3 regions of the Rahnella sp. CG8 genome follow, and region 1 is predicted to be linked to each of the others. Evidence: predicted binding sites of a transcription regulator. Region 1 holds the regulator's gene; each other region holds the start of a gene.
The links. The regulator PhoB, encoded in region 1, activates phosphate uptake and scavenging genes when phosphate is short. The targets are predictions, from matches to a motif close to CTGTCATAAAACTGNCNNAT.
Positions count from the first base shown of each region.

Region 2: the regulator PhoB is predicted to act here: its motif matches at 1,456-1,475, upstream of serA (phosphoglycerate dehydrogenase).
Region 3: the regulator PhoB is predicted to act here: its motif matches at 1,934-1,953, upstream of ugpB (sn-glycerol-3-phosphate ABC transporter substrate-binding protein UgpB).

Region 1 covers NZ_JABAED010000004.1:54,539-57,821, forward strand. The annotation lists gene sbcC (exonuclease subunit SbcC) at 1-35, opposite strand, end outside; gene sbcD (exonuclease subunit SbcD) at 32-1,270, opposite strand; gene phoB (phosphate response regulator transcription factor PhoB) at 1,498-2,187, shown strand; gene phoR (phosphate regulon sensor histidine kinase PhoR) at 2,210-3,283, shown strand, end outside.
Region 2 covers NZ_JABAED010000017.1:54,360-57,642, reverse strand. The annotation lists gene HGO41_RS16480 (LysR family transcriptional regulator ArgP) at 1-477, opposite strand, end outside; gene rpiA (ribose-5-phosphate isomerase RpiA) at 705-1,367, shown strand; gene serA (phosphoglycerate dehydrogenase) at 1,718-2,956, shown strand; gene ydgU (small membrane protein YdgU) at 3,068-3,148, opposite strand; gene asr (acid resistance repetitive basic protein Asr) at 3,268-3,283, opposite strand, start outside.
Region 3 covers NZ_JABAED010000013.1:76,568-79,850, reverse strand. The annotation lists gene ugpA (sn-glycerol-3-phosphate ABC transporter permease UgpA) at 1-452, opposite strand, end outside; gene ugpB (sn-glycerol-3-phosphate ABC transporter substrate-binding protein UgpB) at 514-1,830, opposite strand; gene HGO41_RS13990 (DeoR/GlpR family DNA-binding transcription regulator) at 2,264-3,022, shown strand; gene HGO41_RS13985 (glycerophosphodiester phosphodiesterase) at 3,135-3,283, shown strand, end outside.

The DNA.
Region 1 (3,283 bases):
TTCAGGTTTTTTAAACGCAGGCTGAGAATTTTCATTGTGCGCTGTCCTCCGCGTTCTGACCGTTGGTAACCTGTTCAACCACCTGCGCAAACAACGTGCGCATCCGAGCCTGACGCGGCTCGTCAGGGGCCGGTTCCAGCGCCAGTCGTCGTTCAAACACGTCGCTGACGCTCAGTTCGCTGAGGGTTTCTTTTTCCTGCTGCTCAATACTGTTGATGCGCTGTTCTTTGCTGCGGCGTAACAGCACGACTTCTACCGGCAGATCTTCCGTCAGCGCCTGAATGCGTCGCTGGATGTCGCTGAGATAATCCTGGGTGGAGACTTCAATATCGAGCCACACCGGTTTGGCCGGATCACCGCCTTCGAACTGTGCCAGTTGGTGTTCAATCTCCACCAGCGAGCCTTTGATTATCTGCATCGGCTGGAAAACCGGGATTTCCAGTGTGTCGATGGCGTTGAGCGTCGCACCATCAAAATCAAGTAAGTACACACTTTTAGCTTTGCTCAGTTCGTCAAAACTCAGGGCAATCGGCGAGCCGCTGTAACGGATATGTTCGGTTTTGGCGACGCATTGTGCACGGTGAATATGACCCAGTGCCACATAATCGACCGGCGGAAAGGCCTGCGCCGGAAACGCATCGAGCGTACCTATATAGATGTCGCGCACGGAATCAGAGGTACTGACACCGACAGTCGTCAGATGGCCGGTCGCAATAATAGGCAGCGGCATGCCCAGTTCGTCACGTCTGGCCTGCGCAGCCTGCCAGAGCGCGTCATAATGCGCGGCGATGGCTTCCTGCAATGCCAGTTGCTTGTCGCTGCCGGACTGTCCCGCCTGGCTGGCGAGCAGATCACGCGGGCGTAAAAACGGGATAGCGCACAGTATCGCGCCGGGTTTCCCGTCACGCTGACTGAGCACTAAAATCTGTTCAGAAAGGTTTTCACCGACGGTGGCAATCACCCGCGTATTCAGGCAGGAAAGGAGCTCGCGCGATTCATTGAGCGTGGCGACAGAATCGTGGTTACCAGCCAGCACCACCAGCTGGCAGCCGGTTTGCTGTAATTCCACCACGAAGCGGTTATACAATTCGCGGGCATAACTGGGTGGGGAACCCGTGTCGAAAATATCGCCCGCGACAATCACGGCGTCGACCTGATGTTGTTGCACCTGACCGGTCAGCCAGCGCAAAAATGCCTGATGTTCGGCTGCACGGCTTTTAGTGAAAAAGTACTGGCCTAGGTGCCAGTCTGACGTGTGGATCAGGCGCATGAGACTCCCGTATGAACCCTGGATGACGACAATGGGGTAAAGTATAAACGTCGGCAGGGGAAGCTGTCCCCGATAAATCAGACCAATTTCAGCAAGATGGCCGAAAATTATCTGTCATAGTTGACTGTAATGAACCATTCTTTTCATTCATAAATCTGTCACAAAACTGACGCATAATGGCGCCCGCAATCAAATAAAAGATCGCTAACCTATTGGCAGGACCTACGATGGCTAGACGTATATTGGTGGTTGAAGACGAAGCTCCAATCCGTGAAATGGTGTGTTTTGTACTGGAACAAAATGGCTATCAGGCCGTAGAAGCTGAGGATTTTGATTCAGCGATTGGGCAGCTTGTTGAACCTTACCCTGAACTGATCCTGCTTGACTGGATGTTACCTGGCGGTTCCGGTATTCAGTTTATTAAGCATCTTAAACGTGAGGCACTGACCCGCGAAATTCCGGTGATGATGCTGACCGCACGCGGTGAAGAAGAAGATCGGGTGCGCGGCCTTGAAGTGGGTGCCGATGATTACATCACTAAACCGTTTTCTCCGAAAGAACTGGTTGCCCGCATTAAAGCCGTGATGCGTCGCATCTCGCCAATGGCGGTGGAAGAAGTGATCGACATGCAGGGTTTAAGCCTGGATCCGTCGTCTCACCGGGTGATGGCCAACGAGCAGGCGCTCGATATGGGGCCGACCGAATTTAAGTTATTACACTTCTTTATGACCCATTCCGAACGTGTATACAGCCGCGAACAGTTGCTCAATAACGTCTGGGGCACTAACGTTTATGTGGAAGATCGCACGGTTGACGTGCATATTCGTCGTTTACGTAAGGCGCTGGAAACCAGTGGACATGACAGAATGATCCAGACTGTTCGTGGTACCGGATACCGTTTTTCAACGCGTTATTGAGCCCTCACAGCGGAGAATCTGTGTGCTAGAACGTTTGTCATGGAAACGACTGGCGGGTGAATTGTTTCTCTTTTGCCTGCCAGCGTTAATTCTCGGTATCTTCGTCGGCCATTTCGGCTGGCTCCTCCTGGTGTCGCTGATGGCGGCACTGGGCTGGAATTATTACAACCAGCTTAAACTCTCTCACTGGCTGTGGCTCGACCGCAGCATTACGCCACCGAATGGGCGCTGGAGCTGGGAGCCGCTGTTTTACGGGCTGAACCAGATGCAGATACGCAACCGGCGTCGCCGTCGGGAATTAGGTCAGCTCATCAAACGTTTTCGCAGCGGTGCCGAATCGCTGCCGGATGCCGTGGTGCTGACGACTGAAGATGGCAATATTTTCTGGTGTAACGGACTGGCGCAGGATTTGCTCGGTTTCCGCTGGCCGGAAGATAACGGGCAACATATCTTCAACCTGCTGCGTTATCCGGAATTCCGGCTGTGGATCCAGACCCGCGATTTCAGCCGGGCGCTGAATTTACAACTCAATAATGAGCATTATGTCGAGTTTCGCGTCATGCCTTATTCCGAAGGACAACTGCTGATGGTGGCACGCGACGTGACCCAGATGCGTCAGCTTGAAGGCGCACGGCGTAACTTCTTCGCTAACGTCAGTCATGAACTGAGAACCCCATTGACGGTATTGCAGGGGTATCTGGAAATGATGGAAGACGCCAAGCTGGAAGAGCCTTTCCGCACTAAAGCGCTGGATACCATGCAGGAACAGACGCGGCGGATGGACGGGCTGGTGAAGCAGCTGCTGACGCTGTCGAAAATCGAAGCCTCAGCGAATATTGATTTGCACGAGAAAGTCGATATTCCGGTGATGCTCGGCATGCTCGAACGTGAAGTGCAAACGTTAAGCAACGGCAGGCATGAAGTGGTGTTTCGCGTAAACGACAAGCTGAAGGTCTTTGGTAATGAAGATCAACTGCGCAGCGCGGTGTCGAACCTGGTGTATAACGCGGTTAACCACACGCCAGCGGGGACACGGATTGAAGTCAGCTGGCAACAAACGCCGCATGGCGCACAGTTCCAGATCAGCGACAACGGA
Region 2 (3,283 bases), on a different contig from region 1:
CACCAGACAGCTCGGCAGTGGCTGGGGTTGAATACTTACCGCGCCCACCACTTCACCACGACGCAGACGTTCCTGCGTGCGCGTTTCGTCTTCCACCTGTAAATTCAGGCGGATAGGGGAATCAACCAGCACTGATTTCAGCGCCGGTAACAGCCAGGTTGCCAGACTGTCGGCGTTGACCGCCAGTGAAAGCAGCAGAGGTGTATCATTGCTTTCATTGTTGCTGTCACTGCCAAGCCACTCTTCTTCCAGTAATTCCACCTGATGTAACAAGGCCAGTAATTTCTGTCCCTGTTCAGTCGGCCGGGGTGGGACGGTACGAACCAGCAGCGGCTGGCCGAACAAATTTTCCAGTTGCTTAATGCGCTGAGAGACGGCCGATTGTGTGATGCAAAGCTTCTGCGCTGCGCGCTCAAAACCGCGCTCACGGATCACCGCGTCCAGTGCCTGCAGCGTTCTATAGTCCGGGCGTTTCATCGGAGTTCTGTCCCTTAGATTTAATTTTATCCGAACACTATGCCACAGATTGTCAGGATTTGTGGTGAGGAAAATCTTTGTGTTTGCAGCACAATTGCACTTAATAAGTGTGATCTGGCTGCGGTGTTGTTTATCCAAATTGCCGGGACATGCTTTATAATCACCGGCACTCTTCGTTCCACCGAACTATTCACGCCACTTACGTGTTATCAGACAGAGAAGCCATTATGACGCAGGAAGAATTGAAAAAAGCAGTCGGCTGGGCCGCACTGGATTACGTCACGCCGGGCACCATTGTCGGTGTCGGTACCGGATCCACCGCCGCACATTTCATTGATGCACTGGGTTCCATCAAAGGCCAGATTGAAGGTGCGGTTTCAAGCTCCGATGCTTCTACCGCAAAACTGAAGAGTCTGGGTATTCATGTTTTCGACAGCAATGAAGTGGATTCGCTGGATGTGTATGTCGATGGCGCGGATGAAATCAACGGCTCGATGCAGATGATCAAAGGGGGGGGCGCTGCGCTGACCCGCGAAAAAATCATTGCCGCGATTGCCAAAAAATTCATCTGTATCGTGGATGCTTCCAAGCAGGTTGATGTGCTGGGTAAATTCCCGCTGCCGGTGGAAGTGATCCCAATGGCGCGCTCTTATGTTGCGCGTGAACTGGTTAAACTCGGCGGCCTGCCGGAATACCGCCAGAATGTGCTGACAGACAATGGCAATGTGATCCTTGATGTGCATAACCTGAACATTCTTGATGCCGTCGCGATGGAAAATAAGATCAACAGTATTGCCGGTGTTGTGACTGTCGGCCTGTTCGCCAACCGGGGTGCTGACGTGGCGCTGGTCGGGACTTCTGAAGGTGTCAAAACCGTCAAACTGAAGTAATCAGAATATAAGCAGAAGATCTGGCTGCTTTAGGGCAAGGCAGCCAGCCTAAGCCTCGTCATTGCGCTGTCATAACGCAATGTTATGAAGATGATAATTTTCTGACTGAATCATCTTTTCTTCAAAGGCTTTAATTTGGTGACTTATGTCACATTTCTGTATTTCTCCTCCTGAACGTCTGGCACAGTAAAATTGAACCAGCATGAAATGCTAAAAACCGGCAGGCGTGCTGAGCCTTCTGCTGGGGGGCAGGCAATCGTTTGTATTGATGATGGCGGATTTTTTGTTATGTTGACTGTGAGCAGTCATCTTGCAGTTCGAATTCAGCCAGAAAAATATAGGGTCGGGAAATGGCAAAAGTATCACTTGAGAAAGACAAGATTAAATTTTTGTTAGTGGAAGGCGTCCACCAAAGTGCGGTTGATACACTCCGTGCCGCGGGTTACACCAATATTGAATTTCACAAAGGTGCTTTAGACACGCAATCGCTGAAAGAATCGATCCGTGATGCGCACTTTGTTGGACTCCGATCGCGTACTCAGCTGACTGAAGAAGTGTTCCAGGCAGCAGAAAAACTGGTGGCTGTTGGGTGTTTCTGTATCGGCACCAATCAGGTAGATCTGAAAGCTGCGACCCGTCGCGGTATTCCGGTCTTTAACGCACCCTTCTCCAACACCCGTTCGGTTGCCGAAATGGTGCTGGGCGAGATGTTGCTGATGATGCGCGGCATTCCTGAAGCTAACGCCAAGGCGCACCGTGGTATCTGGAACAAATTAGCCGTCGGCTCGTTCGAAGCGCGCGGCAAGCGTCTGGGCATTATCGGTTACGGCCACATTGGTACGCAGCTGGGGATCCTGGCGGAAAGCCTGGGGATGCGCGTCTTCTATTATGACATCGAAAGCAAACTGCCTTTGGGCAACGCGCAGCCGATTGCCACACTGGAAGAATTGCTCAATACCAGCGACGTGGTCACGCTGCATGTGCCGGAAACAGCCGGAACCAAAGACATGATCTCCGAGTTGCAACTGGCGCAGATGAAGCCTGGCGCGTTGTTAATCAACGCCTCACGCGGTACCGTGATCGACATTCCTGCTCTGTGCAATGCGCTGCGTAACAAACATCTTTCCGGTGCGGCTATCGACGTCTTCCCGGAAGAACCGGCGACTAACAGTGACCCGTTCAATTCTCCGCTGTGTGAATTTGACAACGTGCTGCTGACGCCGCATATCGGCGGTTCAACGATGGAAGCGCAGGAAGGTATCGGCCTCGAAGTGGCAGGCAAACTGGCGAAATATTCTGACAACGGTTCTACACTGTCAGCGGTCAACTTCCCGGAAGCGTCTCTGCCAGCGCATACCGAGAAAGCCAGCCGTTTGCTGCATATCCACGAAAATCGTCCGGGTGTGCTGACCAGCATCAACCAGATTTTTGCGGAACAGGGTATCAACATTGCTGCGCAGTACCTGCAAACCAGCCCAGAAATCGGTTATGTGGTGATTGATGCGGAAACGGATACTGCGACGCTGACTACCGCGCTGCAACTGATGAAGGCGATTCCGGGAACCATTCGTGCCCGTTTGCTTTACTGATAAGTCTTTCTGAAACAGACAAAATACCAACCGCCGAAAGGCGGTTTTTTGTTTTATGGCATCAGGGCGTTAAAAAATGTCTGCAGAGGGAATAAAGGGGGGATCAAAACGTCAGAAGTAAAAGGACAGGGTAATCAGACCGCAGAGGATCATTGATGAAAAAGTGATTTCGAACAGGTAGCGGCGCAGCATCATCTGTCAGTACCTCAGGGCAGAAAACGGAGAAAAAAACACCCGGCGAACCGGGTGTTAAATTTTTCAGTCTTGATAAGAGTGAACAGATTCGTTCACAAAGACTTCCTAGTGACTTCTTATGCTGCCGGAGTT
Region 3 (3,283 bases), on a different contig from region 1:
GCGTAGTTCCAGCTATACCCCATGTTGTTGAGTAGGTAGCTAAACAGGCCAAGGCCGGGACTGAACAGGAACATCCAGAGCACAGCGGCAACAGCGGGTGCCACCGCGTAAGGCAAGATAAACAGGGTCTGATACAGCTTGCGCAGGCGCACCACGTAATCGACCAACGCCGCCAGCAGCAGTGCCAACACCATACCAAAGACCGTAACCAGTCCGCTGAATTTGATCGTGATCCAGAACGATTCGAGATAGTGCGCATCCCCGAAAAGGCGGATGAAATTATCCAGCCCGACGAAAGTGCTGGAAATGCCAAAAGGGTCAACACGTTGCAGTGAATACAACAGCGCCTCTCCGGCAGGCCAGAGAAAGAATATGGCGGTGATAAGCAGTTGCGGCAGCACCAGCAGATACGGTAGCAGGCTGGTGCGAAATACCGGTCGAGATGAAGACATAGCTAACTCCGTTTAAAAATGAATAAGGACCAGAACGTATCTGGTCCTGTACAAAGAACGATTACTTCACTTGCTGCTCGAAGCGGCGCAGCAATTCGTTACCGCGTTTTACAGAATTATCCAGTGCAGCCTTCGGCGTCTGGTTACCTGCAAAGACGTCTTCAAGCTCTTCATCAATCACAGTAAGGATCTGCGTCATGTTGCCCAGACGATAACCCCGGGTGTAAGGCAGTGGGGGTTTGTTCATCAGTTGGCGCATGGCAATTTCCATGCCGGGATGGGTGTTATAAAAACCTTCTTTTTTAGTCAGTTCATAGGCCGCTAACGTTACCGGCAGATAACCCGATTTTTGATGCCACTCCGCCTGATTTTCTGGCTGGTCTAGGAACTGCATGAATTCCGCCACGCCCTTGTAGGTATCGGCATCTTTACCTTTAATGACCCACAGGCTCGCGCCGCCAATCATGGCGTTCTGTGGTGCATTCGGTACGGTTTCGTCGTATGGCATCATGCCCACACCCCAGTCGAACTTGGCATAGCGTTGGATTGCTGATTGCGCACCTGATGAACCGGTAGCGATCCCGCATTCGCCGCTATAGAACTTAGTAGCCGCCTCGTCCTGGCGCCCCAGATACGTCAGGTCACCTTTCTTATACATGTCTTCCAGCATCTGAATATGGCTGATGACTGTCGGATTGTTGAAATTCAGCTCAGCATCGAAGCCATCTAAGCCGTTATTTTTGGTGGCGATCGGCAGCGCATGCCAGGCGCTGAAGTTGACAATTTGGTGAATACCCAGGCGACTGGTGCCGTAACCGCAGCTCATGCCCGATTTGCGTAGCGCTTCGGCATCCTTTTCCAGCTCCTGCCAGGTTTTAGGCGGCTGGTCCGGATTGAGTCCAGCTTTACGGAAGGCATCTTTGTTATAGAAGATGACATGCGTCGAGCTATTGAAGGGCATCGAAATCAGCTGGCCTTTTGAGTCGCTGTAGTAGCCAGCTACCGGTGCCACGAACTCTTTTTCATCCAGCGGAATGCCTGCGTCCTTAAATATCTGATGGACCGGGACGATGGCACGTGACGCCATCATGGTGGTCGTTCCGATTTCATATACCTGCAGAATGTCAGGCGACTTGCCGTTACGAATTGCCGCGATGCCATTGGCCAGACTCTGCTCATATCCTCCTTTATAAGATGCAACAACTTTGTAATCGGGATGAGTCTGGTTAAAGCGGGTGACCAGAGCGTTAGTTTCCTGACCTACCTGGCTTTCCATTGAGTGCCAAAAAGTAATTTCTGTCACAGCCAATGCATTGCCGCTGAGCGCCAGTCCCACAATCGCACTCACCAAGCCACAACGAAAAGTAAACATGGACATAGAGTTTTCCTGTGTAAAGAGTTATGAGAGTCACGAGCGAAATGACGCACATCTTGTTCACGAAGTAACATGGCATCACTTTATGAGACAGTACACAACAAACTTATGACGGTTCAGTGACAACGCTCACATGATCGATATCGTTCATCATAAATTTCATAGTAAAAAATATTGTGAGTACGAAATTAAACCTCCTCATAAAAAATCCTTACATAACTGTGCAATGCATCACAATTTTTTCACGCTTGCATGTATTGCCAATGACGCATTTCGATCATATGCTCGTGACACACCATTAATCGCTTACTGTTTAGCCATATCAAGCGTATCGTGCTGGCTTCGATTGACGGGGTGTGCATTTCGCTCGTATGATCGTAATAAATCATATTAATTGCGAGAACACACTGTGATAAACACTGCAAAAGACCGTCAGATGAAGATTGTTGAGTTACTTCAGGAAGAACTGTTTCTGAATATCACCACACTGACCCGTCGCTTGAAAGTTTCTGTTGCGACCATCAGGCGGGATCTGGATGAGCTGGAACAGGCTGGCCTGCTACGCAGGACACATGGTGGTGCAGTGAGCATCAATCAGGTTGCACAGGATTTGACGCATGCGACTCGCGCGGTGTCCAGGCTGCCACAGAAAGCAGCGATTGCATCAGTGGCTGCCGGGATGATAGTTGACGGTGATGCCGTGCTCCTGGATGCGGGGACGACAACGCTCGAAATTGCCAAACTGCTGTCAGGTCGGAATAGCCTGACGGTCATCTCTAATGGTCTGGACATCATTAATGAGCTGACCCGGGGGGAGCGGCATAATTTTTATAGCGTCGGAGGCGAATACACCGACGCGAACAGGTCATTCCGGGGACCATTGGCAGAAAGCTTTATACGCCAGTTCAACGTGGACAAGCTTTTTCTGAATGCCGCTTCTGTGGATCTGGAGCGTGGGCTGATTTGTACGTCAACCCCCGTTAATGCCAGCGTTGAGAAAGCAATGATGGAGGTGTCAAGCCGCGTGATTGTGGTGGCTGATTACTCAAAGTTCACGAAATCGAGCCTTTCGGTCACCACCCGAATTGAGGATGTGGATGTCATCGTCACTGACAAGGGCGCCCAGAGCTTCCTTGATAACGTACCTGATAAGTTGCGCAGAAAGTTCGTGATAGCCAGTCCGGCTCGCAGTTGACCGGATATGCCCACCCTTCCTGTGGAACACAATATGTCAGTCGCCACAAAACCTTAAGCCAGTGTGTGCGACGGTTAAAAGGCGCATCTGCGCAGTTAAACAGGAAAATAGAATGAATCCATTGTTGATGAAGCCCGGACAGGTCCGGGTTGCAGGACACCGGGGCCACAGTGCCGGTGCTCCAGAGAATACTCTCGCCGCTTTTCGCAAAGCCCGCGAGCTGGGTGGCGCAGGCGTGACCTGCGAAACCGACCTGCTATT